DNA from 2 places in the Fictibacillus sp. S7 genome. Region 1 is predicted to be linked to the other one. Evidence: a T-box and tRNA genes for the amino acid it is inferred to sense, from the RefSeq annotation. Region 1 holds a T-box; the other holds one or more tRNA genes.
What was found. A T-box is a leader RNA that pairs with one kind of tRNA and senses whether it is charged. The one in region 1 lies ahead of trpS (tryptophan--tRNA ligase), so its partner is inferred to be a tRNA-Trp.
Positions count from the first base shown of each region.

Region 2: it encodes a tRNA-Trp, which carries the amino acid that the T-box ahead of trpS (tryptophan--tRNA ligase) is inferred to sense. The anticodon was not compared.

Region 1 covers NZ_QJKL01000001.1:1,410,157-1,424,447, reverse strand. The annotation lists gene DMO16_RS07220 (YppG family protein) at 1-254, opposite strand, end outside; gene DMO16_RS07215 (beta-ketoacyl-ACP synthase III) at 452-1,384, shown strand; gene fabF (beta-ketoacyl-ACP synthase II) at 1,428-2,666, shown strand; gene DMO16_RS07205 (YjbA family protein) at 2,799-3,545, shown strand; gene trpS (tryptophan--tRNA ligase) at 3,650-4,639, opposite strand; T-box leader at 4,700-4,937, opposite strand; gene DMO16_RS07195 (DUF3899 domain-containing protein) at 4,973-5,341, opposite strand; gene DMO16_RS07190 (peptide ABC transporter substrate-binding protein) at 5,762-7,441, shown strand; gene opp3b (oligopeptide ABC transporter permease) at 7,632-8,561, shown strand; gene opp3C (oligopeptide ABC transporter permease) at 8,567-9,580, shown strand; gene DMO16_RS07175 (ABC transporter ATP-binding protein) at 9,593-10,612, shown strand; gene DMO16_RS07170 (ABC transporter ATP-binding protein) at 10,612-11,616, shown strand; gene DMO16_RS07165 (DegV family protein) at 11,698-12,549, shown strand; gene DMO16_RS07160 (HD domain-containing protein) at 12,578-13,114, opposite strand; gene DMO16_RS07155 (UbiD family decarboxylase) at 13,302-14,291, opposite strand, start outside.
Region 2 covers NZ_QJKL01000001.1:2,335,869-2,350,159, forward strand. The annotation lists gene yhbH (sporulation protein YhbH) at 1-119, opposite strand, end outside; gene DMO16_RS11970 (FeoB-associated Cys-rich membrane protein) at 330-509, opposite strand; gene feoB (ferrous iron transport protein B) at 536-2,542, opposite strand; gene DMO16_RS11980 (FeoA family protein) at 2,539-2,766, opposite strand; gene DMO16_RS11985 (hypothetical protein) at 2,920-3,102, opposite strand; gene lepB (signal peptidase I) at 3,151-3,708, opposite strand; gene DMO16_RS11995 (PrkA family serine protein kinase) at 3,884-5,779, opposite strand; gene trmL (tRNA (uridine(34)/cytosine(34)/5-carboxymethylaminomethyluridine(34)-2'-O)-methyltransferase TrmL) at 6,200-6,673, opposite strand; gene DMO16_RS12005 (amidase domain-containing protein) at 6,746-7,633, opposite strand; gene DMO16_RS12010 (methylated-DNA--[protein]-cysteine S-methyltransferase) at 7,717-8,256, opposite strand; gene queG (tRNA epoxyqueuosine(34) reductase QueG) at 8,317-9,462, opposite strand; gene DMO16_RS12020 (B3/B4 domain-containing protein) at 9,551-10,213, shown strand; gene DMO16_RS12025 (APC family permease) at 10,408-12,042, opposite strand; tRNA gene DMO16_RS12030 (tRNA-Leu) at 12,348-12,432, opposite strand; tRNA gene DMO16_RS12035 (tRNA-Leu) at 12,465-12,553, opposite strand; tRNA gene DMO16_RS12040 (tRNA-Cys) at 12,568-12,642, opposite strand; tRNA gene DMO16_RS12045 (tRNA-Gly) at 12,661-12,735, opposite strand; tRNA gene DMO16_RS12050 (tRNA-Gln) at 12,741-12,815, opposite strand; tRNA gene DMO16_RS12055 (tRNA-His) at 12,822-12,897, opposite strand; tRNA gene DMO16_RS12060 (tRNA-Trp) at 12,902-12,975, opposite strand; tRNA gene DMO16_RS12065 (tRNA-Tyr) at 13,005-13,088, opposite strand; tRNA gene DMO16_RS12070 (tRNA-Thr) at 13,169-13,244, opposite strand; tRNA gene DMO16_RS12075 (tRNA-Phe) at 13,253-13,328, opposite strand; tRNA gene DMO16_RS12080 (tRNA-Asp) at 13,352-13,427, opposite strand; tRNA gene DMO16_RS12085 (tRNA-Met) at 13,431-13,507, opposite strand; tRNA gene DMO16_RS12090 (tRNA-Val) at 13,665-13,740, opposite strand; tRNA gene DMO16_RS12095 (tRNA-Glu) at 13,782-13,856, opposite strand; tRNA gene DMO16_RS12100 (tRNA-Ser) at 13,873-13,963, opposite strand; tRNA gene DMO16_RS12105 (tRNA-Asn) at 13,970-14,044, opposite strand; rRNA gene rrf (5S ribosomal RNA) at 14,056-14,171, opposite strand.

The DNA.
Region 1 (14,291 bases):
TGTGCAACTTTCACGGTCTGGTCGATGACAGCCATCAGTTTATTGTAATCAAAATTCCCGTCATTTGTCCGAAAGGCACTGATTAGAGGATTCGGCCTTGGAAAAGGCTGGCGGTAGGCCATTGGGATAAAAGGCGGCTCGCTGGGTGGAGGCGGCTGTTCCCTTGTTTGCCGGGGCGGTGGAAATGGGTGTCTGGCTTGCATGGCCGATCTTTGCCGCATCGGGGAGGGCGGCCCATAGCGAGGAAAATTCACATGTACCACTCCTGTATTCAGACTGATAAGCTCTATATATAATATGTCTGGATGAATAGATGGTGTGTTGTCCCATGTAATCAGCATACTGGACAAAAAATGAAAAATAAATTAAAATTAGTACCAGGTCTTAAAAATTGATACTAAACCAAATGCAGAAAGAAACAACATAAAAATATGGATAAAGGGGTAATAACATGAATGCTGGAATAATAGGTTTAGGTGCTTATGTCCCTGAAAAAGTGTTAACCAATTTTGATCTTGAAAAAATGGTGGACACCAGCGATGAATGGATTCGCACCCGTACTGGAATTGAAGAGCGAAGAATTGCGGCAGATGATGTTAATACATCACATATGTCAGAACAGGCAGCAAGGGAAGCTTTGGAAAATGCCGGGCTGAATGCAGAAGAGCTTGATCTAATCATCGTTGCCACCGTAACGCCTGATTCCCCATTTCCTTCTGTGGCTTGCTTGATCCAGGAAAGATTGGGAGCAGTTCATGCTGTAGCGATGGATATTAGTGCTGCATGTTCAGGATTTATGTACGGCATGGTGATGGCCAAACAATTTATTGAATCTGACACCTATAAAAATGTATTGGTCGTGGGAGCTGAAAAGCTGTCCAAGATAACCGATTGGAATGACAGAAATACAGCTGTATTATTTGGTGATGGAGCGGGAGCTGCAGTTATGTCCAAAGTATCTGAAGGAAGAGGAATTCTGTCCTTTGAACTGGGATCAGACGGCAGAGGCGCTAAACACCTGTACCAGGATGAGTACCTTCATATGAATGGGCGCGAGGTATTTAAATTTGCGGTACGCCAAATGGGTGAGTCCTCCATGAATGTGGTTGAAAAGGCAGGACTGACAAAAGATGATGTTGATTACCTTATCCCACATCAGGCCAACATCCGTATCATGGAAGCATCTCGTGAGCGGCTGGAGCTGCCAAAAGAAAAAATGGCAGTAACCGTTAATAAATATGGAAACACATCATCTGCTTCCATTCCTATGGCTATTTCTGATGCCTTAAAAAATGGTAAGATAAAAGATGATGACTTGCTTGTCCTCGTTGGATTTGGCGGCGGCCTGACATGGGGTGCCGTTGCGCTCCGATGGGGAAGATAGAAGATAAAAGCTGACTATTCTTCAAAGGAGAGTTGTATTAACAATGAAAAGACGCGTAGTAATCACAGGAATGGGAGCCATTTCTCCCCTTGGAAATAGTGTAGAAGAAACCTGGAACCGAATCATTGCCGGTGAATCAGGTGTTGGCCCGTTAACTCGCAGGGATCCGGAAAAATTCCCGGTAAAAGTTGCTGCAGAAGCAACAGAATTTGATCCTCATGAATATATGGACCGTAAAGAAGCGAGAAAAATGGACCGCTTCACTCAATTTGCCATCGCTGCGTCAAAAATGGCAGTAGCCGATGCCGAGCTTGATATTACAGACGAAATCGCACCTCGTGTAGGTGTGTGGATCGGTTCCGGAATTGGCGGCATGGATACGCATGAAGAGCAATTCCGCATTTTTGAGAAAAAGGGATACCGCAGGGTCAGCCCGTTTTTCGTACCGATGATGATTCCCGATATGGCAGCAGGCCAGGTTTCCATCATGCTGGGCGCTAAAGGAATGAACTCTTGTACTGTAACAGCGTGTGCTTCAGGGGCCAACTCTATTGGCGATGCATTTAAAGTCATTCAGCGTGGAGATGCGGACGCCATGATTTGCGGAGGAACGGAAGCTCCAATTACCGATATGGCGCTTGCCGGCTTCTGTCAGGCTGGAGCATTGTCCTATAATGACGATCCTGCCACTGCAAGCCGTCCGTTTGATGCAAACCGCAGCGGGTTTGTTATTGGCGAGGGTGCAGGAATCCTGGTTCTTGAAGACCTTGAATTTGCAAAAAAACGCGGAGCCAGAATTTATGCTGAAATCGTGGGTTATGCAGGAACAGGAGATGCATACCACATTACGGCACCAGCTCCTGGCGGGGAAGGCGGCGTTCGTGCGATGACTCAGGCTGTACAGGACAGCGGAATGGCACCTGAAGAAATCGACTATATCAATGCTCACGGAACGAGCACTGATTATAATGATAAGTTTGAAACGATGGCCATCAAGGAAGTCTTTGGTGATCATGCACGCAAACTAGCTGTCAGCTCCACTAAATCCATGACCGGTCATCTGTTGGGAGCAGCAGGTGGAATCGAAGCTATTTTCTCAGTAAAATCGATTCAGAATGGAATTATTCCACCTACGATCAATTATGAAACACCAGATCCTGAGTGTGATTTGGACTATGTACCAAACCAAGCCAGGAAAGTGGAAGTGAAAACCGTTCTAAGTAATTCCTTGGGCTTTGGTGGGCATAATGCAACCTTGATCTTTAAAAAATACAGCGAGTAAGAGTAAAAAGATGGTTGATCGCAATCAGCCATCTTTTTTTATTTGCTCTAGATAATTCTTCTTTCAAAAGAATATTTTGGACAACCTCTGACTATACTGTTTTTAACTAAATCGGTAAGTGAGGGGTAGCAAATGTTATATTTACGAGATGTTTGGGTGAATTGGTTTGAAGGTGAAGAAAATGGCTATAACGTTTGTGAGTTTCATGAGTGGAGGAAGGACGATTTCATCGAGCTTTTGGATCAGGTGCCAATCGTTAAATTAGAGTCTTCACTGTTTCACTACATCGAAAACGAACTCAACGATCTTCCAGACTCCCTTTTAGATGAAGTACACCAGAAAGCATACGTGAGGAAAAACAACCAGAGAGTTCAACTGGACCATTGCTTTATCATCACTGATGAAAAGAAAACCATGGTGATAGATACAATGGGCTACCGTATTCCCATCCGAAAAAGCAGGCTGATCCCAAGGCAGGAACAGCTCGTGTATGAAATGGCAGAGCAGATGGAGACCGTTTCCTACACATTTACTCCGGATATAAAAGAAAAAGAGCATCATATTCTTTCGCCTGAACCGGTTGTGATGAGAGGACTGACAAGAAAGGAACGGCAGCTGAAGCAGCTTTTGTTCATGTTGCTCGACCAGCTGCATACGACACAGAATGTGGCTGAGGTGAGATACTGGTATACCGAGTGGATGCCAGAAGAGTATATGAAGATTCAATCGATGGAATTTGAAGAAGCATGGGCAGCATTGTATTCGGAAATCAAGGACGGCTGGAGCAATCATCATTACGCCATTTGCGAACGGCTTGTAAAAGGTCAGCCCTACTTTGAAAAGATTTGGGAACTCGAAAATGGAACACATGTAAACTGAGTAAAGAAAGGAGGCTCTGCTAAAGAGTCTCCTTTTTGAGCCCCGCTTATGAAAAATCACTTGTGCACGAAAAAACCTCCGCTTCATGCGGAGGCTTTCTTCTGTTATATACGTTTTCTGGCCAATCCCATGGCACGTTCCGCTTTGTTCAGCATTTTGTTTGCTACGCGATTCGCTTTTTCGGCTCCGTGATCCAGGATATGATCAAGCTCTTCAGATTCGATCAATCTGTAATAGCGTTCCTGGATTGGCTTTAAGCGGCCGACGACTGCTCTTGCCGCTCCTTCTTTAAAATCTCCGTAACCTTTTCCTTCATACTTTCTTTCCAGTTCCTCGATGGATTCGCCTGAGCATAGTGAGTAGATGGTTAATAGGTTCGAAATGCCGGGTTTGTTTTCTTTATCATATTTTACAACACCATCGGAATCCGTAGTGGCACGCTTGATTTTTTTGGTGATGACCGTTTCATCATCCAAAATAGAAATAAACGCGTTCACATTAGCATCGGATTTGCTCATTTTTTTCGTAGGATCAACAAGAGACATAATCCTTGCTCCCACTTTAGGAATGCGCGGCTCCGGAATGGTAAAGATTTCACGGTATTTATGATTGAATCGTTCGGCTAGGTCACGTGTCAGCTCAATGTGCTGCTTTTGATCATCTCCGACAGGAACAAGCTCCGTACCATAAAGGAGAATATCGGCAGCCATGAGCGGTGGGTAGGTCAGTAACCCTGCAGAAACGGCATCCTTGCCTTTGGATTTATCCTTAAATTGCGTCATACGCTCCAGTTCTCCGATGTACGCGACACATTGCAGAACCCATCCCATTTTGGTGTGGGCAGGAACCTCCGATTGAATGAAAAGAGTGGATTTCTCGGGATCGATGCCGACAGCGAGGTACATGGCAGCAAGGCTGCGGCTGTTCTTTTTCAACTGAACCGGATCCTGCGGAACAGTGATGGCATGCTGATTCACCACACAGAAATAACAGTGATTATCCTCTTGATAGTCCACAAAATGCTGCAGGGCCCCCAAATAATTCCCTAATGTTATCGTACCGCTTGGCTGGATACCTGAAAAAATAGTTGCCATAATAAAACTTCTCCCTTTAAATAATTTATATACATACAAAAAAGGCCCATTCATCCCGTGAAAAGGGACGAATGGACCGTGGTGCCACCCTTGTTATTCCATAAAAAAAGAATATCTCTAACCCGTACTGTCATACGGCGCCCTTTCTATCGTGCGGACACACACGCCTGTTCCTACTAAACAATGTTCAGACAGGAGCTCAAAAGCCCATTCCATGTTCATTCACTGCCTGTTTCCACCGGCCACAGGCTCTCTGCGAGCTTCAAAAACATGTACTTTTCTTTATCATCGCCTTTAATTATTATTCATTCAGTTAAAAATAGTATATAAAAATTACAATAGAATTGCAACCAGACTAGAAAAAACAAACAACACAGCTCCGGAACAAAGCAGAGGAAAGACAAAATTGCCAGATACCCGTTCGGACAGGCTGAAGTTTGAGGCTTCTTCCTGGCTCTCTGCGTACTCGGCTGACTTCGAGAATGATTTCATCACTTTTTTGACTGTCTTTGAAAAAAGATCGAAGAATCCGCCCCTAACAACAAATAACACTAAGCCGATCAGGACCAGAGCAAGCCCCACCATAAAAAGGTTGTCCACCACATGAATGAGATGAAGCTTCTTATCCGACAAAAATTCAATGAAAAGTGATAGTAAAACAGACCCTGCGGTCAATAGTGCTGAAGCCGAAAAACGTGACATCGATTTACTCCCATCATTTTCAAATTCATAGCTGTATTATTCATTTTACCATGAACAGAAGATGCAGGCATACTACTTTATACCTATCAATTATCCGAACGTTTACTGAAGAAGAGTGCATATAGGTTCAGAGTTATTAGAAAATATAAAAAACGAAGGGTAAGAAAGGAGGATATTTTGCACATTTTGATGGAATTTAATGGATAACAGAAGGGATGAAAACACTGAACAATCGTAGGTATTTAGTCCTATTTTTTGTTAAAGAAACGTAAATAAATTGGGCTTTTTGTAAAAGTCGTAAAAAAAAGTATATGCATAATAGTATGAAAACTTGTATAATACGAATGTGGGCAAAATGTCTGATAATTCACGAAGCTTTGGCTCACTAATTAGGTAAACAGAAAAAGGGGAGGTCAATCAATGAAGAAGTCAAAATGGTCGTTATTACTAACGATTGTGCTCGTTTTGAGCGTTTTCCTTTCTGCGTGCAGCGGTAAAAAAGAGGAAAAAGCGAGCGGGGACAGTTCAAGTAAAGGTGGGGGTTCTAAAGAAAAGGTCCTAAACCTTATGGAAACTTCCGAAATCCCGTATCTTGACAACATCATGGCAGACGATCAAGTTTCTCTAAACTTGGCAAACAATGTATACGAAGGTCTTTATACCTTGAACGACAAGGATGAGCCAGTTCTGTCCGGGGCTGCCGAAGAACCAGAAGAGAAAGATGGCGGCAAGACCTGGGTATTTAAACTTCGCGATGACGCTGTTTGGAGCAATGGTGATCCTGTAACAGCAAACGATTATGTTTTTGCCTGGAGAAAAGCTGTAAGCAAAGACACAGCTACTCAATACTCTTTCATCTATCAAGTTGCAGGCATCCTGAATGCTGACAAAATTCTAAACCCTGAAGATCCAATGTATAACAAAACGGATAAGCTTGGTATCAAAGCTATTGACGATCATACAATTGAAGTGAAGTTCGCTGGTCCAACCAGTGCAAAACCTTACTTAAAAGCGGTTCTTTCATTCCCGACTTTCTATCCACAACCTGAAAAGTTTGTTAAAGAACAAGGGAAACAATACGCTTTAGAAGCTGACAAAGCTCTTTACAACGGTCCTTTCGCTCTTACAAAATGGGAGCATGAAAAAGGATGGGTATTGGAAAAGAACGATAAATATTGGGACAAGAAGAATGTAAAAGTTGATAAAATCAACGTAAACATCCTTAAAGACGAAGCAACTCGTATTAACTTGTTTGAAACTGGAAAACTAGACCGCACAACAATTTCTGCGGAATATGTTGACCAATATAAAGATAAAAAAGACGTTTTCAGCACAGTGCCTGAATCTTCTGTGTTCTTCCTTCGTATGAACCAAAAGAACAAAGCACTAGCAAACAATAACATCCGCCATGCGATTGACATGGGCTGGGATAAGAAGCAATTAACAGACGTATTGTTGAATAACGGATCTGTTCCTGCATATTTCTTGGTGCCGTCCAAGTTTGTTAACGGTCCAGACGGAGCTGACTTCCGTGAGAAAAATGGCGACATGAACAAAGGTGACGCTAAGAAAGCAAAAGAATATTGGGAAAAAGGCTTGAAAGAGCTTGGAGTTAAAAAGGTAAGTCTTACTCTTCTTAACTATGACACTGATACGGCACAAAAAGATGCACAGTTCATCAAAAACCAATTGGAGAAAAACCTTCCTGGTCTATCTCTGAAAATCAAAGCTCAACCTTTCAAGCAAAAGCTTAAGCTTGAGGAAAACTTGGATTATGACATTTCATACGCTGGTTGGGGACCTGACTACCCAGATCCAATGACATTCGTTGACATGTTTGTAACGGGTGGTTCTCACAACGAAATGAACTACTCCAACAAAAAGTATGATGAGCTAATTAAAAAGGCTTCATCTGAAACAGATCTTAAAAAACGTTGGGAAATGATGCAGCAAGCTGAAAAAATCCTAATCGAAGACGATGCGGCAATCAGCCCTATGTACCAACGTGGATATGCATTTATCACAAAATCAAATATTAAAAATATCCACAACCATTCATTTGGTGGGGATTATAGCTACAGAGATTGGGACGTTAAGTAAAAACTAGGGTTTTATAGATGTACCAGGAGAGTATATGTCAGTTAGCCATATACTCTCCTTTTAACTGCAAATGACTTATTAGTAAAAATTTGTCGAAAATTCTAACGAAACTATTGTAGGATATTGTTTTGTCACTTAATATAGAGATATAGGTATTAAGCAGGGGTTTATTTTTTTAGGAGGTGCAATAGTGGCTCGTTTCGTACTAAAACGATTGCTTTACATGCTGATCACACTATTTATTATTACTTCATTTACGTTTTTCCTTATGAAGCTGCTGCCAGGTTCTCCGTTTAACAATGAGGAGAAACTGACAGATCAACAAAAATTTATTTTGAATGAAAAGTATGGATTGAATGATCCCGTCCCTGTTCAGTATTTCAACTACATGGGTAATCTGGTTAAAGGAGACATGGGTGTATCCTTCCAATATGACAACCGTCCTGTTTCTACCATGATTGCTGAAAGAATCGGGCCTTCCGCTGTTCTTGGTGTTGAAGCAACGATTATAGGAACGATCATTGGCTTAATTTTGGGAATTGCTGCAGCTTTAAAGCACAATACATCAATTGATTATTTGTCATCACTGATTGCGGTATTGGGAATATCCATTCCATCCTTTGTTTTTGCAGGAGTTTTACAATATTACGTAGGGGTTAAGTTAGAATGGCTGCCCGTTGCCCTTTGGGACGGTCCGAAATATCATGTTCTGCCAGCACTTTCGTTATCTGTTTTTGTTATAGCAACTGTGGCCAGGTTCATGAGAACGGAAATGCTTGAAGTGTTGGGACAAGATTATATTACAACTGCTAAATCCAAAGGACTTTCTAACTTGGTCGTAATTTGGAAACATACCATCCGGAACGCATTGATTCCTGTGGTGACTATTTTGGGGCCATTAGCTATAAACCTGATCACGGGAACGCTGATCATCGAAAAAATCTTTGCTGTTCCTGGTTTAGGATTTCAATTTGTTTCATCTATAACATTGAATGACTATCCAGTCATTATGGCGACGACCATTTTTTACAGTGTGTGCTTTATCATCGTCATACTGATTGTGGATATTTTATACGGAGTAATTGACCCTAGAATCAGGGTTGCAGGAGGCAAGGGATAATGAGCATGCATGAAAAACAACTAAACAACGACTTATTCCAACCTGCGGTCAGGTCTTCGGACGATGCCGAAAAAATCACAAAAGAAAGTACCTCCTTCTGGCAGGACGCCAGAAGGAGATTGTTTGAAAACAAAGGAGCCGTTGCAGGGCTGATCATCATTGTGGCAATCTTGCTCCTTGCATTTCTTGGACCGCTATTCAGCCATAACGGCTTTGATGACCAGGATACAAGCCGTACCAACCTGCCTCCAAGAGTTCCTGTTCTTGAAAAGGTAGGCTTCCTCGGTCTCGATGGAGTAGACATCCGCGGTGTAGATCAGTACAAAATGAAAAACCAAAAAGACAATTACTATTGGTTTGGTACAGATGCTCTGGGAAGAGACCAGTTCGTCAGGGTATGGAAAGGAACACAGATCTCCTTATACATCGCGTTTTTGGCGGCTGCCATTGACATGGTGATTGGTGTCGCCTACGGTGCTATTTCAGGTTACTATGGCGGAAAAACGGATAATATCATGCAAAGGATTATCGAGATTCTTATTGGTATCCCTAACCTGATTGTTGTTATTCTGATGATTCTGATTCTTGATCCAGGTATCCTCTCAATTACATTCGCTATGGTTATTACCGGCTGGACGACGATGGCACGTATCGTACGAGGACAGATTTTAAAGTTGAAAACTCAGGAGTATGTTCTTGCATCTGTTACGCTTGGTGCGAAGAGTTCAAGAATCCTTACCAAGCACATGTTTCCAAATATTTTAGGGTCCATCATCATTACATCTATGTTTACCATTCCGAGTGCAATCTTTACAGAGGCGTTCTTAAGCTTCATTGGTCTCGGGATTTCACCGCCGACTGCGTCTCTTGGATCATTGGTAAACGAAGGGTTTAAATCATTGCAAATTTATCCGCACCTTGTATTGTACCCGGCTGTAATTATTTCTTTAATTATGATCAGCTTTAACCTTCTCGGTGACGGCTTGCGTGATGCACTAGATCCTAAGATGCGTAAATAGGGGGAGAAATAGATGAAAAATATTCTAGAACTAAATAATGTCAATGTCTCCTTTCATACGTTTGCAGGCGAAGTAAAAGCTGTCCGGGGGGTCAATCTTCATCTTGAAAAAGGAGAATCTCTTGCAATTGTAGGAGAATCAGGTTCCGGAAAATCCGTTACTTCAAAATCCATCATGAGATTGCTGCCTGAAAAAACGAGTGAAATTAAAGAAGGAGAAATCCTTTTTGAAGGAAGAGATCTTACCAAGCTTTCCAACCGTGAGATGGAAAAAATTCGCGGTTCTGAAATTTCAATGATCTTTCAGGACCCGATGACTTCTCTTAACCCGACGATGACAGTTGGGAAGCAGATCATGGAAGGCCTTCGAAAACATCAGAATTTATCCAAAAATGAAGCGAAGGAACGTGCGATCAATCTGTTGAAATTGGTTGGTATTCCAAATCCCGAGCTTCGTATTAATGAATATCCTCACCAATTTTCAGGTGGGATGAGACAGCGTGTGGTGATTGCCATTGCGCTGGCATGTAACCCTAAGGTATTGATTGCCGACGAGCCAACAACAGCTCTTGATGTAACCATTCAGGCACAGATTCTCGACTTAATGAGAGATTTGCAGCAAAAGACAGGAACTGCCATTATTTTAATCACGCATGATCTTGGCGTAGTGGCGAATCTGTCTCAGCGGGTAGCCGTTATGTATGGCGGCACCATTGTTGAAACAGGAACAACCGATGAAGTTTTTTATAATCCAAAGCATCCGTATACATGGGGGTTATTATCTTCCATGCCGAAGTTGAATTCTGCGGATAAAGAATTAATGGCCATTCCAGGTACACCACCGAACTTGCTTAATCCTCCAAAAGGCTGCCCTTTTGCTGCCCGTTGCCCTTATGCAATGCAGGTGTGTGTAGACAACATGCCGGATGTGACCGATGTTACTTCCACGCATAAAACGGCATGCTGGCTTCTGGATGAGCGTGCGCCTCAGGTTGAACCGCCTGAAGCCGCATTAGTAGGAGGTGCCCGTTAATGGCAGTCGTTGAACGAGAAAAATTATTGGAAGTAAAAAATCTCAAAAAGCACTTCAATGTTGGGAAAAATGCTGTCTTAAAAGCGGTTGATAATGTCAGCTTTGATATATATAAAGGAGAGACTCTCGGACTGGTTGGAGAATCCGGATGCGGAAAATCCACGACAGGACGAACCATCATCCGCCTTTATGAAGCCACAGGCGGGAATGTGACCTTTGAAGGCAAGGATGTTCATGGCAAAAAGTCCAGAAAAGATTTAAAGTCGTTTAACCGCCGCATGCAAATGATTTTCCAGGATCCGTATGCTTCATTGAACCCAAGGATGACAATCAAGGATATTATTGCCGAGGGAATAGACATCCACGGTCTGGCAAAAAACGATAAAGAACGTATGGAAAGAGTCTATGAGCTTCTTGAAACAGTAGGCTTGAACCGTGCACATGCGAGCCGTTATCCGCACGAGTTTTCCGGCGGACAACGCCAGCGTATCGGTATTGCCCGTGCACTTGCTGTAGACCCGGATTTCATTATTGCGGATGAACCAATTTCAGCGCTGGATGTTTCCATTCAGGCTCAAGTGGTCAACCTGATGATGAAACTTCAGAAAGAGCGCGGTCTAACGTATTTGTTTATCGCGCATGACCTTTCCATGGTTAAGCATATTTCTGACCGTGTAGGTGTGATGTATCTTGGTAACATTGTAGAACTGGCAGAAAGTGATGAGCTTTACGAAGAACCATTGCATCCTTACACCCAGGCTCTTCTCTCCGCTATTCCTGTTCCTGATCCGGAAGTGGAACGCAGCAGGGAGCGTATCATTCTTGAAGGCGATCTCCCTAGCCCGATCAGCCCTCCAAGCGGCTGCCGGTTCCGTACAAGGTGCCCGCACGCAATGGATGTGTGTGCCAGCAAAGAACCGAAATGGTTGGAAGCGCGGGAAGGCCACTGGGTAGCTTGCCATCTTTATGACAATGAGTTGAACACTGAGAATAAACAGCAGTAAATACAGCGATCTCCTGTATATCGGGAGATCGTATTGTGTTATGTTAAGGAAGCAAGGAATCTTTTCTAGTGAGGTCATTGAATGAATATTACGTTTGTACTGGATAGTGCCAGCGATTATTGTGCAGAGCATCATGCGTTATCCGTTCCTTTAGCCGTCGTTCCTCTTAATATTACGTTTGGCAGCGACCATTTCTTAGATGGCGAAACGATCAGCACGGATATGTTTTACGAGAGAATGGCAAAAGAAGAACACCTTCCAAAAACCAGCCAGCCATCCCCGCAAGCCTTTTTGAATGTATTCCAAAAAGAGATTGAAAAAGGGAATGAGCTTATATATGTAGGGCTTTCATCGAATTTGAGCGGAACTGTGCAAAGCGCGTCCATTGCTAAAGGGATGCTTGATGAAAAGGTCCAGAACAGAGTCCACATTATCGATTCAGGTACTGCTTCTGCAGGGGTTCAAGTGTTGATTAAACTTGCAGACTCTCTGGTCTGCCAAGGCAAAAATGCAAAGCAGGTTGTTGAGGAGATTGAACAACAAAAGGAAACCATTATTGCTTACGTGCTCCTGGAGACATTGGAGAATGTTAAAAAGGGCGGGCGTATTTCAGCAGTTCAAGGTGCTATTGCGGAATTTTTAAATATTAAACCGCTCCTATCAGTACAAAATGGAATCGTTGAAACAGTGGGGAAGTTTAGGGGAAAGAAAAAGGGACTTTGCAAGCTGAAAGAGATCCTGCAGGATTGGCACCATCAGCATCCTGAGAAAGAACTCTTTATCATTCACAGCCTTCCGTCAAAACAGGAAGTAATCAAAGAGTTTGGCGAATTTTTCTCATTCTCTAAATTTAAATCGGTTACATTTACACGCTTTGGAAGTACCATTGGAACTTATGCCAGTGAAAACGCGATAGGATTTATCCTTCATTAAAATATAAAAAACACTCCGTATGATTTGTTTATACGGAGTGTTTTAGATTTTCAGTCTCATATTGAGCATCCACCAATCGGTCCAATTTTTTAATGCGGGAAAGTGCGGTCTTCATATCCAGATTTCGATAATGATGCATTCCGCCTGGCTCTTCGTCTGCTTCATCTGCCAATGCTACTACCCGTTGAAGAGGCAACAGGTCCAGCTGTCCTTTTGGAAGATAGGAATCGGTGTGAAGTAAAATGGCTAAAGCAATTTCTTTGGCTTTACGAGGATCTTCTCCAAGCCGGATCAGCAGCTTATGTGCCCGTTCCGCTCCTTTTATCGCATGGATATCATTCTCTTTGTAAAGCGAGTAGTCCCATTGGCCATTCGTATACCAGGTATAGTGTCCGACATCATGCAACAATGCCGCTTTTGTGGCAAGATCAGGATCGACTCCATACTCTTTTGCAAACGATAAGGCATGATAGGCGGTAGCAATCGCATGAACAACACCAGACCTGTTCAAGTACTTTTGGGCGGATGGTTGCTGAAAAATATCGGTTAATGTTACATTTCTCATCGCAATTTCTCCTTCCTTTGTTCTTTTAAAAAAAACCCACCTTATTCAGAGGGCTTGTTTCTCCAGAAATGTATATTGTTATATACTATACCACCAAAATGGAGGTGTATCAACAAATAAAAATGTAAAATAATTGGGAGCGCTCTCATTTGAACAAAAATTAAAGAAGGGATTTCTCCCTTCTTTATTAAAAATATTCCTTCCAGCGCTTGGTTACCAATTCATTGATATCTGGCCGTGTTTCAACCGTTTCAGGATAAAAAGGTTTCATTCGTGCATCAATAATGATAGGGCCGCTGTATTTTAATTTATTCCGATCCACCTCATGTTTCGCATACAGATCAAAGGCAGGGTCGAACCGGGTAAAGGTGGTCCATAAAAATTGTGATTGAGAAGCTGCAATGGAGGCATCATCCACCAGGAAAACAAGCTGCCAGTCGCTAAGCTGCCGAGCTGCAGTTGCCAACAGTTTTTCAGCAAAATCAGGATCGTCTTCAAAAGATGGACCGGAAAGGCATATACACCCTCCACAGTACAGCTGGACATCATGAATACCCGGAATGGTTGCACCATCATAGGTCCTCCGCAATTCTCTGACAGGCTCACCAAGGCCTGTCATGACCGCTTTGCTGCCGGTGTTGAATTTTCGCCCCGTATAGTCCAAGGTGTCCATCGAGGTATCGTTAAGGATGAGGAGATCACGCTCAGGCAAAAAGCGCTCAAGCACAGCTTCGAGCAACTGAGAAAAATCCTGCAAATCCACATCTTTATTCGTCACCATCAAGAACTTAGTTAACGTCAGCTGGCCTTCACCCATAATACGCAGCGCATGGGCAAGTCCTTCTTTATAATAGGATTCACGGACAACTGCACCAGCAAGGGCATGGAAGCCTGTTTCTGCGTATGTCCACAATTGTTTAACCCCGTTCATTACCACTGGGAAAAGGGGGCTCATAAGGCGTTGCAGGTATTCTCCGATAAAGTAATCTTCCTGTCTTGGTTTTCCCACGACTGTAGCAGGGTAGATGGCATCCTTACGCTTCCACATCCGGCCAACTTCAAAAACAGGGAAATCGTGTGCCCATGAATAATAGCCATAATGGTCTCCAAACGGTCCTTCTGGTTCTCTAACATGCGGAGGCGCATAACCGCCAAACGCGAACTCCGCTTCTGCGAT
Region 2 (14,291 bases), 930 kb from region 1:
TTGTTTTTAATAGCCTCCTGGACCTTTTCCATGTGACGCTGCTGGTCATGGTGGCCTTTGCGGTGGAGGGACCAGTTTTCCTGAGAAACTACAAAATTGTTTTTCGCTTCCTCGCCCATTATTTCCCCTCCTTCTTTGTACATGCTCATTGTTTTATTTGAATGGTAATGGATCAAATTGATAAAAGAACCACCCGCTTTTTGAATGTAAAAAGGGTTGGTTACACTATCCTATGCAAGATAAGACGAGAGTTGCTATGTAATTGGCACATTTTATAAAGAACCGTAAAAAAATAAAAGCATCCCATGGCAAGCCATGGAATGCTTTTTTTATTTCGTGTAGTTGTTAAATGCGACTTTGCTTTCTGCCATATCACTGCATGCGGATTGACAGCCTTTCTTCATTGAACAGGTCGCGCATTTTCCTTGTTTGCTTTTTTTCACAAAACGAAAGATAGTAAAACCTGCGTATCCAAAAATCAGTATTCCGAGCAAAATATTAAGCAGCATTTATACTCCCTACTTTCTGGTTAAACTTAAAATCCGAGCAGCTTGCCGCCCTGGTATATGATCAATGAAACAATATAGGCGATCAGCAGGGCATAGATGATGGAAAACCACGTCCACTTGGCAGATCCTGTTTCTTTTTTGATAACAGCCACTGTCGCCAGACAAGGGACATAGAGCAGCAAGAATGCCATAAAGCTGTAAGCCGATAATGAGGTGAAATGGTGGGCCATGACTCCTTGCAATGTATGAAGATCCGGCGCAACATAAATGATATTCATGGTAGAAACAACGACTTCTTTGGCCAGGAAGCCGGTGATCAACGCAGCACCTGCCTGCCAGCTGCCAAACCCGATCGGTTCAAACAGCGGGGCGATGGCTCCGCCGATCAATGCAAGGAAGCTTTTATTCATGTCCACACCCAGTCCGCCGGGACCTGCATAACTGAGGAACCAGATGATAACAGATCCTCCGAAAATAAACGTACCTGCTTTTTTGATGAAGCCTTTGCCCTTCTCCCATGTATTGCGCATCAATGTACGCCATTGAGGAATACGATATGGAGGAAGCTCGATCACAAACATCGAACTTTCCTCTTTCAAAATGGTGGAAGAGAAAATCTTCGCCAGCGTTAGTGCAATCACGATACCAAGGAGGTAGAGCGAAAGGACAACAAGTGCCTGGTTTTGTGTGAAAAAGGCACCCACGAACAGGCTGTACACCGAGAGTCTCGCGGAACAGGACATGAGCGGTGTGAGTATGATGGTCAAAAGCCTTTCCTTTGGCTGTTCAATGGTACGTGCCGCCATAATTCCGGGTACATTGCATCCAAACCCGATAATCATCGGGATAAAGGCTTTTCCGTTCAGACCAATGCTCTCCAGCGTTTTATCCATCACCATGGCAATTCTCGCCATATATCCAGAATCCTCAATAAAGGAGATCAGGAAGAACAGGATCATGATTTGCGGAACAAAGACAAGAACGCCGCCTACACCGGCAACAATCCCATCGAGAATAACGGCCTTAATAAAGGCAGAAGCTCCTGCGGCTTGAAGCATTGACGTCAGGCCGTCAGTGAGCGGTCCCGTTAAGAACGCGTCAAGCATGTCTGAGATCGGGCTGCCAAGCCAGTCAAACGTCAATTTGAAAATCAGGTACATAAAAAGGATAAAAATTGGTATCCCCAAAAACTTGTTGGTCACGATGTTATCGATCCGGTCGGTCAATGTATAGGTGACTTCTTCGCCTTTTTGAAGGGAAACATCAAGCACTCCTTTTATATACTCCGCCCGTACGGCGCGGATATGATAGGAAAGTGATTTGGCCCCCTCTTCGGATTGAACCTGTGCCTCGGTTTCTGCAAAAATGCGTTGAAGCTCAGCTTCAGGCATCATTGTTTTCAGCAATGCATGCACCACTTCATTTCCTTCAAAAAATTGAAGAGCAAGCCAACGTTTTGGCGGCAAATTTTCGGCGTCCGGCATTTTTGCCACGAGCGTCTCCATCGCTCTTTCCAGCGGCTGACCATATGAAATATACAAGGGCTTGTTCTCTTGTTCTTCATTGGTTAAAAGCCCTGCAAGCTCTTTACAGCCGGATCCTGTACGGGCCACTATCGGCAAAACGGGGCTTTGTAATCTCTCGGACAGTTTCTTTTCATTAACCATGATTCCGCGGCCCTTGGCTACGTCAACCATGTTCAGCCCGATCACTACAGGTTTTCCATATTCGAGAAGCTGAATCGTTAAGTATAAGTTTCGTTCAAGCTGGGAGGCGTCAACGATATTGAGAACCATGGAAAAATTCTCTTCAATCAAAAAGCGGGTTGCCACCCCTTCATCCCTGGACAAAGGATTAAGTGAATATATTCCGGGCAGATCGATAAGATGCCCTTTTTTATTATTCAGCATGCCGACTTTCTTCTCTACCGTTACACCTGACCAGTTCCCAACGTATTCATACGAATTGGTGAGAATATTAAATAAAGAGGTTTTTCCGGTATTCGGATTTCCGGCAAGTGCGATTTCAATCATGAATGGCACACCTGGATCAATTTGGCTTCACTTCTGCGAATGCCCACCCACTGTCCGCCGGCTTCCACCGCAAACGGACCTCCAAATGGGAGGATTCGTTTAATGCTGATTTCCGTTCCTTCCATGATACCCAAGTCAAGCAATCTTCTTCGTACAAGTACATTCACATGTTCCGTATTGGTGATTTTTGCTTTTCCGCCAGCTTTAATGTCCGTTAATACCATATATAGCACCTCTGAGAGAATGATAATTATTATCAGTATTTTAATCTCATTATATGAGATTGATTCTCATTAGTAAATAGATATTTTGAATTTCCAAACAAATTCCGCAAAAAAACCTGTCCAGGTCATCCCGGAGCAGGTTTTTCGCAACGATTATTTATCTTTTTTTGCTTCTTCATCCTCAAATTGATCCGGATCAGGCATTTTTCCGCTTTTTTTCACATTTACGTTGGTGGACATGTGTTCCATCACTTTTCCATGCTCTTTCATTTCTTTTAAATTTGGTGTCATGGAGCTGTTTTTTGGTTTATCGATATAATCCTGTTCTCTGGACATAACCATCACCTCTTGCCTCCACTATTCCCAATACTCCTCGTCAATAAACTACTTTATGACTTTCAATTCCTCCATCGGCCAATAACGCAGGTTCACTTCCCCGACGATTTTGCTTTCATCAACCAGCCCGATGTGCCGGCTGTCAATGCTATGAAGCCGGTTGTCTCCCATCACAAAAACCTTTCCTTTCGGGATCACCTTTTTCCCGGTGACTTCTTCCAGCGTAAAATCTCCCGTCAGGTTCCCGTTGGTCACCTGTTTTTTATAATCATCCAAGTAAGGTTCATCTACCTGTTTGCCGTTGATAAAAAGATGATCGTTTATATACTCGATGTGCTCTCCCGGCATACCGATTACCCGCTTGATGTAATCCTCCTGCGAATTTGCATGAAACACGATTAAATCAAATCGCTTAGGTTCACCTATATTGTAGCCTAATTTATTTACAATCAGCCTGTTCCCGTTTTCGATCGTAGGCATCATTGATTCTCCATAAACAACGTACTGCTCAAATAAAAAGTTTTTTATTAGCAACGCTAGAATAAGTGCAATTCCAATGGCTTTGATCCAATCCCATAATTGGCTGCTCTTCTCCCTGGAACTCATCCTTTCACTTCCTTTTTGTTAGCGTATAGTATTAATTTACCACTATAGTTTATCATATTACAAGGTATTCTCCTCCTGTTTGGTTTTTATTCTTATGTGTAATGTGTTCTGCTGACAACCTTTTTAAAGATAAAAAAACGCATCCCATTTTTACAAAGGGATGCGTTTTTTACAGTTACCGGTTTAACAGGCTTCCTACATATTTCAGTAGTTCATTCGCTGATGTCGTATTATACCCATGCTCATCCACGAGACGGGCGATTACTTCATTCACCTTTTTCAGTTGTGCTTCATCCGGTGTTTTTGAGGATGTTGTAATCTTTACCACGTCTTTTAGGTCAGCAAACAGCTTTTTCTGAATCGCTTCTCTTAACCGTTCATGAGAATTATAATCGAATTTCTTTCCTTTTCTGGCATACGCTGATATTCGGATCAATATTTCTTCCCTGAAGGCTTTCTTGGCATTTTCAGAGATCCCGATTTGCTCCTCAATGGATCGCATGAGTTTTTCATCCGGGCTCATTTCTTCACCTGTGAGCGGATCTCTCAGCTTGTTTTTGTTGCAATAAGCTTCAACGTTGTCGAGGTAATTGTCCATCAGTGTCTTGGCAGACTCCTCATAAGAGTAAACAAATGCTTTTTGAACCTCTTTCTTGGCAATCTCGTCATATTCTTTTCGGGCAAGAGAGATAAAGTTAATAAAGCGTTCTTTATCCTCTTTCGTAATGGACGCATGATGATCCAGTCCATCCTTCATCGATCTGAGCACATCGAGTGCGTTGATGGAGGTTATCTCTTTGCGGATGATGGCAGACGAAATCCGGTTGATGACATACCGCGGATCAATACCGCTCATGCCTTCATCGGCAAATTCTTTTTGAAGATCTTCGAGATCAATATGATTATAACCTTCCACGATTTCACCATCATACAGCCTCATTTTCTTGATGAGGTCCATGCCCTGCTTTTTGGAATCCATCAAGCGGGTAAGTACCGAGAAAATGGCCGCCACCCGAAGCGCATGAGGAGCAATATGAACATGGGACATGTCACTTTCTTTAATCATTTTTTCATAAATGCGTTCTTCTTCCGAAACCCTCAGATTGTAAGGGACACCCATTACGATAATTCTCGAATGAAGAGCTTCATTTTTCTTGTTGGCGATAAACGAACGGTATTCCGATTCATTGGTGTGCGCCACAATCAGCTCATCAGCCGAGATAAGGGCAAAACGTCCTGCTTTAAAGTTGCCTTCCTGCGTTAATGATAAGAGATGCCAGAGGAATTTTTCATCACACTTCAGCATTTCCTGGAATTCCATCATCCCCCGGTTGGCTTTGTTCAGTTCTCCGTCAAAGCGGTAAGCGCGGGGATCCGATTCTGAACCGAACTCTGCAATGGTGGAAAAATCAATGCTGCCGGTTAAGTCGGCAATATCCTGTGACTTCGGATCGGACGGACTAAACGTTCCAATCCCTGTCCGTTTATCCTCGGAAAAAAAGATTCTCTCCACTATTACATCTTCAATGCAATTGCCATATTCCTTTTCAAGCCTCATAGTGTTCAACGGGGAGAGGTTGCCTTCAATTCGAATGCCAAATTCCCGGTAAAAATCATCTCTTAAATGATGCGGTATGAGGTGCAGCGGATCTTCGTGCATCGGACAACCTTTAATGGCATAGACTGCCCCTGCCTCTGTTTTCGAATAATCTTCCAGACCCCTCTTAAGCATGGTGACAATGGTGGATTTCCCTCCGGAAACTGGCCCCATCAGCAAAAGTATCCTTTTTCTCACGTCCAGCCGTTTGGCTGCAGGATGGAAATACTCCTCCACCAGCCGCTCGATTGAATCTTCAAGTCCAAAAATCTGGTTGTTAAAAAAGTTATACTTCTTGGTTCCGTTCACTTCCTCTATTCCAGCATCTTTAATCATATTATAGACTCGGGAATGAGCGGACTGAGCGACATAGGGACGTTCCTTTAAAATCTCAAGGTATTCTCCGAAGGTACCTTCCCAGGCAAGACGCCTCTCTTCTTCACGGTGCAATTGGATTTTACCTAAAATATCCATGTGTACCCCCTTGCGTAGTGTTTGCATCCTTCGTTTGTTAATCTACTTTATGCGAGGATGTCCCCAATCATTCAACTTGTTTTATGAATTTCGCAGGATTGCCATATTGCCACAGAATTTAATGAATGATAGTGGTTTTAGTATGGGTATGATACGAGTTGAAGAAATAGTCTTTTCTTTTTGAGGCTGTGTTTGCCGTTGTACGATGACAGCGGTTTCGTTATAATAAAAGAAGATACGGAACCATTACACCAAAAGGAGGAGACCGCATGAGTTTTATCCTGATATTAGGAGTTATGCTTACGTTCTTGACCGCTATTTTCACTGCGGGATACAATGATAATCCTGGAGCCAAATAATCAGTACATATAAAAAAACGCCCCGAGCCCGGGACGTTTTTTTATTTATTTCACCAGCAGCTTATGTGAGCGCCGGAAAACCTTGCTGGCGCAATGCTTCATAAATTAAAATGGCGGCTGTATTGGAAAGGTTCAGCGACCGGATGTTATCATTCATCGGCAGCCTGAAACAATACTCCTCGTTTGCCTTCAATAATTCATCCGGCAATCCGGTTGTCTCCCGGCCAAATACAAAAAAGTGATCCCTGGCCGGCGCGCTGTAATCCATATCGGTATACCGCTGCTTTCCAAACTTTGTAATATAGTAAAACAATCCTTCCGGAAACCGTTCAAACAGTTCTTCCAGCGAATCATAGTAATGAACATTTACATGTTCCCAGTAATCAAGACCTGCACGCTTTAGCTGTTTGTCATCCGTTGAGAAGCCAAGCGGCCGAATCAGATGCAGTGAAGTGCCTGTTCCCGCACATGTACGGGCAATATTCCCTGTATTCGCCGGGATCAGCGGCTGATAAAGAACTACATGTAAACCCAAAACTCTCACCTCGTATACTTATATCTTCATTATTATAGCACTTTTATGAAGAATTAGCCCTGAGGTGGGACTTTACGTAATATGAAAGAACTTATATTTAATTTTCGGAGTATAAGCCGTAGAGTCTTCATACCTCCAATACCTCATCCGGCTGTCCGTGGAATGGGCATTTACCAGCGGCTCGCCCGAAGAATCCTTCCCCACGACAATGGTGGTATGCTGCCAGTGACCGTCGCCGTCAAAATCATAGCAAATAACATCACCCGGGATGAGCTGACTGGCAGAGGATTTCTCCCTCGCCTGGAGGGTTGCCTTTGATCCGCTTAAATACCACCGCATGGCGTTGGCCACTGTCCAACTGTAGCTCCAGTCATGATACTTAAACCACCACCCTTTGGAACGTGTCCCGTGATGGGCCATGGGAATGCCTCCCCCCGCATGAAGGCACTGGGAGATATAGTTTGTACAATCAACATCAAATGACTTGTAGGCTGGATTGTACGTATTCCACCATCGCTCGGCATACTGTACCGCTGCAAGCCGATCGTACGTATGCTTTCGAGGTTCAGGCGGATCCGTTTCCCTTTCGATCTTCACTTTTTCTTTATGCTTCCCTTCAGGATTCAGCAGCTGGTCGCTGATCAGCACGTCGTCTTTAAACACAGCCCGCCTCTGCTGGATCCACTCCTCAACATAAAAATCGAATCCATGCCGGATTAAATTGCTGAAGTGAAGTACATAATCTACCTGTCTCGTATCATTAAAAACCGAATGCCTGAGAACCTGCGCCTCCACATTATTATTGACAAGAACCGCATTCCTTTCATGCAGTGCCTGTTTTTTCCTTGCAAAGCTTTCCCTTTCCTCCATCGGAAGCTGAACACTATCACTCCAGTTCTCATTGACCATCCAGTCGGTCAGCTTTTGGACATAAAATTTGAGATGTTCCAGCCAGTTCATATGGCACCTCCACTGCTGCAAAAGTAACGTACTATTACCATATGAATCAGAGCCAAAAAAAAAGAACCGTCAAAATAAACGGTTCAGGAAGACTTAGGTATAAAGTTTTGAAGCTCGATGTTTAAAAGCAGCTCTTTTTTATCCAGACCCCCGCCGTAACCGACCAGGGCGCCATTGCTCCCTACCACACGATGACAAGGAATAATGATCGGAACTGGATTTTTATTGTTTGCACTGCCTACAGCTCTTACTGCTTTTGGTGCACCAATTCCTTGAGCAATGTCTTTATAGGAACATGTGGCACCATAGGGAATTCCCTTAAGCTCCTCCCACACTTTTATTTGAAAAGGAGTGCCATATAAATCCAAAGGAATAGTAAACTGTTGGAGATTCCCGCTGAAATAACTTGCAAGCTGATCAACAACCGGTTTGAGTTCTTCCGGTGAATGGATCAGTTCCCCCTTAAGATAGTGCTTTGACATCCAGGATTGAAGGGATGGTAAATTTTCTTCAAGGCTCCCAAAGTCAATCCGGCAAATGCCGTTTTGTGTAGCGATAACAGTCAGGGGGCCCATGGGGCTATCCATTTCCTCGTAAGAGAATAAGGTTTTGATATTACACATAAAAATCCCTTCTTTTATTTTCTTGGTTTCTATACTAACGGACATGTAGTTGCGATGCGATTAGTGTATGCCTTGATTTTGAATCATTTGAAGGCCTTTGTTGATCTCAGCTGCCACATTTCCGTCATTTTCTTGTTCTTTCGCCGAAATAAGCTCGTTTTCCGCCGCCTCTGAGCCTATTTTACCGAGTGCCCAGGCAGCGGTTCCGCGAATAACAGGCCTTTGGTCCTCCTTCATGAGCTGCGCCAAATCTCCGACAGCACTGGTATCCTTAAAATGGGCAAGCGCAATGATGGCATTTCGTTGAATCGGCTTTTTCCCCCTCCAGGAACCGGACACATGGCCGAACTTCTCCTTGAATTCCCGGTTGCTCATCTTCAGTAACGGCTTTAATAAAGGTTTTGCAATTTCAGGATCCGGCTCCATTTCGGGATGAAGGTGAAAATCTTTTCCTTTATTTTTAGGGCAGACCGTTTGGCATGTGTCACAACCATACAACCGGTTGCCGATCTTTTCACGATATTGATCAGGAAGAAAATCCTTAGTTTGTGTTAAAAAGGCGATGCATTTGTTCGAATCGAGCTGTCCCCCTTGTACGAGAGCGCCCGTAGGACAAGCCTCCACACAGATGTTGCAATCTCCGCATTGGTCTGTGATGGGCGTATCAGGCGGAAGATAAACCGTCGTCAGCATCTCTCCCAAATAAACAAATGAACCAAACTCCGGCGTAATGGTTGCGCAATTTTTTCCGCTCCAGCCAATTCCGGCACGTTCTGCCACCGCACGATCAGACAGTTCGCCGGTATCCACCATCGACACAGAACGGGCATGCGGGGCTTTTTCAGCGATAAATGCTTCCAAAAGCCTTAATTTCTCACGCAAAATATGATGGTAATCCACACCCCAGGAAGCTCTGCAAAATATTCCTCTTCTCGCTTCCCTTGTACTTTGTGGAGCATCTTTCATCCTGGAAGGATAAGCAAGAGCAATCGAGATGATGGTGTTCGCTCCCTCAAGCAGCAGCTGGGGATTCGTCCGTTTCTCGATATCTTTTTCTTCGAATCCAGATTGGTATCCGTGGTTCTGCTGTTCCTTCAGCCTTTCCTTCAGTTCCGCAAAGACATCCGCGGCAGCAAACCCAATCTTGTCGATACCAATTGATTTACTATATGCAATGAGTTCTTCTTTTAACTGGGCGCCTGTCATGACTGCACCTCCTTTCTCCTTAAATGGATGATTTCATCTATGGTAAACTAACTATAAAATAAAGCTATAAGATAAGGGTGAAAAGTTGATGATTAAACTGGCAGAGGACATAAAAAAGCTTGTTCCTTCCTTTAAAATGGGCGTAATACTATATCATGATATCGTGATTGAAGAATCACCGCAAATGCTAAAAGGCAGATTCCAATTATTTCTTGAATCCCTGAAACTAGATGCTCTTGAAAAGGCGGCGGCCGACCACCCGGGTATACAGGAATGGCGTCAGGTCTTCAAAAAGCTCTCCATGGATCCGTCCCGCTACAGGCCTTCCTCTGAAGCTCTCCTGCGCCGTGTATATGGCGGCAAGGACGTAGCACTGGTCAATTCGGCCGTTGACGTAAATAACTTCTTTTCCCTTCAATATGGTATACCTTTAGGGATTTATAATGCAGATGGGGTTCATGGAGACGTTGAAATTAAAATAGGAGCTCCTGGAGATCAATATGAAGGGTTAAACGGTCGTTTAATGAACATGGAAGGGAAACTTCTGTCAGCAGACGAAAACGGCGCATTTGGAAGCCCTATCGTCGATTCCAAACGCACCATGACAGGAGAACAGGTCAAAAATGCCCTCCAGCTCGTTTACCTCAGACCCTCCATGGCGGACGATGAGGCCCAAAAACTGCTATCAGCGATAGAGAAAATGTTTGTTCAAATCCACGGCGGTTCCTCTGACTCCTATCTCATCCAATAAAAAAAGCGCAGGACTTCATTTAAAACGAAGTCCTGCGCTAAAACCTACAACTGCCTTGATACCAATATAATCAGCGTGTATTAAAAATATGACAACCTTCCATTACTTTTTATGAAATCAGGAATTTTTACACGATGTATTAAAACCATAAAAAAAGAAGTGCACCATTTATGCACTTCTTTTTACCGTAATAGTTAACCTACTTCTTCCCCAGACTCGTTCCCTCGTTTCGACATTTCTTTAACTCTAACTTGCTCATTCAGTTTAGCTGCTTCGTCTAAATACTCGGTTTGAATCCCGCTTTTTACAGCCCAATAATAAAACACAAGGGCTAAGCATGCAATGAGAACCATATCCCAGCCAAATGGAATGATGTTGGCTCCTCCAAATTTTTCACTTCCCAGGTAGGAGATAAACATCATGCAGATTAAGTAAACAACCATCCAGAGTCCTGCCAGGAAATTCGTTTTGAAACCTTTCCATTTCTTTCTCGCCTGATAATAAAAGTAAATCGGAAGGCCAATCAAAATAAAGAATAGCACCTGTCCAGTCAGCGGCCATCTTGCCCAATACAGCGTTAAAGAGGCAAAGACGAACCCGCATGGTGCGATGATGCTTAGTGCTTTAACACGTAATGGACGATATAGATTCCTGCCTGTCCGTCTTAATGTCATGACGGTAACTGGGCCGGTGATATAAGAGATAAGGGTTGCTACTGAAATAACTTCTGCTAGTACCCCCCAGCCTCTAAAGACAAACAGAAACAGAAAACATACAGCAAGATTTAAATACATAGCAGGACGAGGCACACGGTAAAAAGGGTGAACCTTTCCAAACACTTCTGGTAAATATCCGTTCTTTTCCATTCCGTAGATCATTCTCGCTGTGGTGGCCGTATACGTAGTTCCTGTGCCGGAAGGAGAAATGAATGCATCACAATAAAGTAGAATGACAAGCCAGTTAATGCCCAGTGCAATGGCCAAATCGGCAAATGGCGAATTGAAATTTAAATGATGCCAGCCTTTAGCAATCGTGGCAGGACTGACAGCCCCGATAAAGGCCACTTGCAATAAAATGTAGATAACGGTTGCGATCAGAAGAGACCCTACAACTGAAAATGGAATAGTGCGGCCGGGATTCCTTGCCTCGCCCGCCATATTAATGGGGCTTTGGAAACCGTTGAACGCGAATACAATCCCTGAAGTAGCTACGGCAGTTAGTACACTGGCCCATCCATAAGGAGCTAAACTGTGCCCGGATGTAAAGTTCTCCCCATGAAATCCTACGAAAAGAAGCGCTCCAACCGTGAGTCCAGGAATAACAATTTTAAAAATTGTTATCAGGTTATTTGCTTTGGCAAACAGGCTGACTGCCCAATAGTTCAAAAAAAAGTAAATCAGCATCAATACTGAAGCGATAAGCAATCCTTTCCCGGTAAGGGTGCCTTCCGTCACTAACGTGTGCGTCCACCTTGCCCATTTCCACGGCCATGAACTCATATATTGCACAGAGGCGATTGCTTCAACAGGAATAACAGAAACAATGGCAATCCAATTGGACCAGGCTGCAAGAAATCCTACAAACGATCCATGAGAATACTGTGTGTATTTCACCATACCTCCGGCTTCAGGAAACATGGCGCCTAATTCAATATAAGAAAGCGCTATAAATAAAATAACGATCATGCCGATGATCCAGGAAAAAACAGCGGCTGGACCGGCGATTTGTGCAGCTCTCCATGCCCCAAATAACCAGCCGGATCCAATGATCGATCCGAGCCCGACCATGGTCAGGGCAAAAGTTCCCATCTTTCGTTGCAAATCACTCATTCATGAAACTCCCTTCCAAATTTTAAAGAGGAATACTGAATATGATTACCGACAGCCTTCCATCTACAAATTTCGCCTTTTTTTTACATTTGTTTAGGGTAGAGCACATAATTGGCAAAGTGTTTATTCTTTTGTGAACAATTTGAGAGTGGAATAGTATTAGGCGCCAAATGCACGTATATTAGTATGCGATAATGTAATGGAGAAAAAACGTATATCTCTGCGTACTGAAAAAGTATAAAGAAAAAAAACGTTCCTTGCACTGTGCAAGGAACGTCTATATTTAACGTTATTATGTTATGTAATGGTACCGGTGGTCGGGGTCGAACCGACACTCCCAAGGGAACACGATTTTGAGTCGTGCGCGTCTGCCAATTCCGCCACACCGGCATGTGAAAAGTAAAGCTGGCAGTGTATTTAATTGGTGCCGAGGGCCGGACTCGAACCGGCACGGTAGTCACCTACCGCAGGATTTTAAGTCCTGTGTGTCTGCCAATTCCACCACCCCGGCTGGGTGGTATGTAGTGGAGGCGGCAACCGGATTCGAACCGGTGGATAAGGGTTTTGCAGACCCTGGCCTTACCACTTGGCTATGCCGCCATTTAAAGATCATATAATTGGAGCGGAAGACGGGATTCGAACCCGCGACCCCAACCTTGGCAAGGTTGTATTCTACCACTGAACTACTTCCGCATATATGGCTGGGCTAGCAGGATTCGAACCTACGAATGACGGAGTCAAAGTCCGTTGCCTTACCACTTGGCTATAGCCCAATCATATGGGGCGACCGATGGGAATCGAACCCACGAATGCCGGAACCACAATCCGGTGCGTTAACCACTTCGCCACGATCGCCATATGGCAGGGGCAGTAGGAATCGAACCCACACCAAAGGTTTTGGAGACCTTCGTTCTACCTTTAAACTATGCCCCTAAATCAAAATAAATGTGCTAAAAATTAGATGGTGGAGGGGGACGGATTCGAACCGCCGAACCCAAAGGAGCGGATTTACAGTCCGCCGCGTTTAGCCACTTCGCTACCCCTCCATGAGAGACAAAACCTATTTTAATACATATCCATGTATTCTTCAAGAGGAAATTTCTTACACTTCGAACAAAAAGGATAGTGGTGCCGGCTAGAGGACTTGAACCCCCAACCTACTGATTACAAGTCAGTTGCTCTACCAATTGAGCTAAACCGGCGCCAAAAATGGTGGCTCGAGACGGAATCGAACCGCCGACACGAGGATTTTCAGTCCTCTGCTCTACCGACTGAGCTATCGAGCCAAAACTTCTTATTAAAGATAAAATGGCGGACCCGACCGGGATCGAACCGGCGATCTCCTGCGTGACAGGCAGGCATGTTAACCGCTACACCACGAGTCCATTTGGTTGCGGGGACAGGATTTGAACCTGCGACCTTTGGGTTATGAGCCCAACGAGCTACCAGACTGCTCCACCCCGCGATGATATTAAGATTACGGACGATGTGTCCGAGTATGAGGAACTCTTCCTCTACCAGTATTTTCTTAGAAGTGTATGCGTCGAGTTTACTCGCAGCTTAATCGTGCTGTAGCGCTCGTTGCTCCACCCCGCGATGATAATCAATATATTAAGATAAAATGGTGGAGGATGACGGGTTCGAACCGCCGACCCCCTGCTTGTAAGGCAGGTGCTCTCCCAGCTGAGCTAATCCTCCGAAAGGTTTATATGTATAAGTTTTTTTCTTCGAAAAAAACATGGTGACCCGTACGGGATTCGAACCCGTGTTACCGCCGTGAAAGGGCGGTGTCTTAACCGCTTGACCAACGGGCCGTATGTTAAGTAATTATGGCGGAGAGCAAGGGATTTGAACCCTTGATACGCGGTTAACGTATACACGATTTCCAATCGTGCTCCTTCGGCCACTCGGACAGCTCTCCATATAATGGCTCCACAGGTAGGACTCGAACCTACGACCGATCGGTTAACAGCCGATAGCTCTACCACTGAGCTACTGTGGAATAATATATATGCCCGGCAACGTCCTACTCTAACAGGGGGAAGCCCCCAACTACCATCGGCGCTGAAGAGCTTAACTTCCGTGTTCGGTATGGGAACGGGTGTGACCTCTTCGCTATTGCCACCAGACATCTATCGATTTGTGATCAACGGCGATTTTCTTCGTCAGCTTCACTCCTCCTCTTCCTCATGTACGGTAAAGTACACTCCGGAGAGTCGTCGTTTTGCTTCCTCGAATCTCTTGTCGCT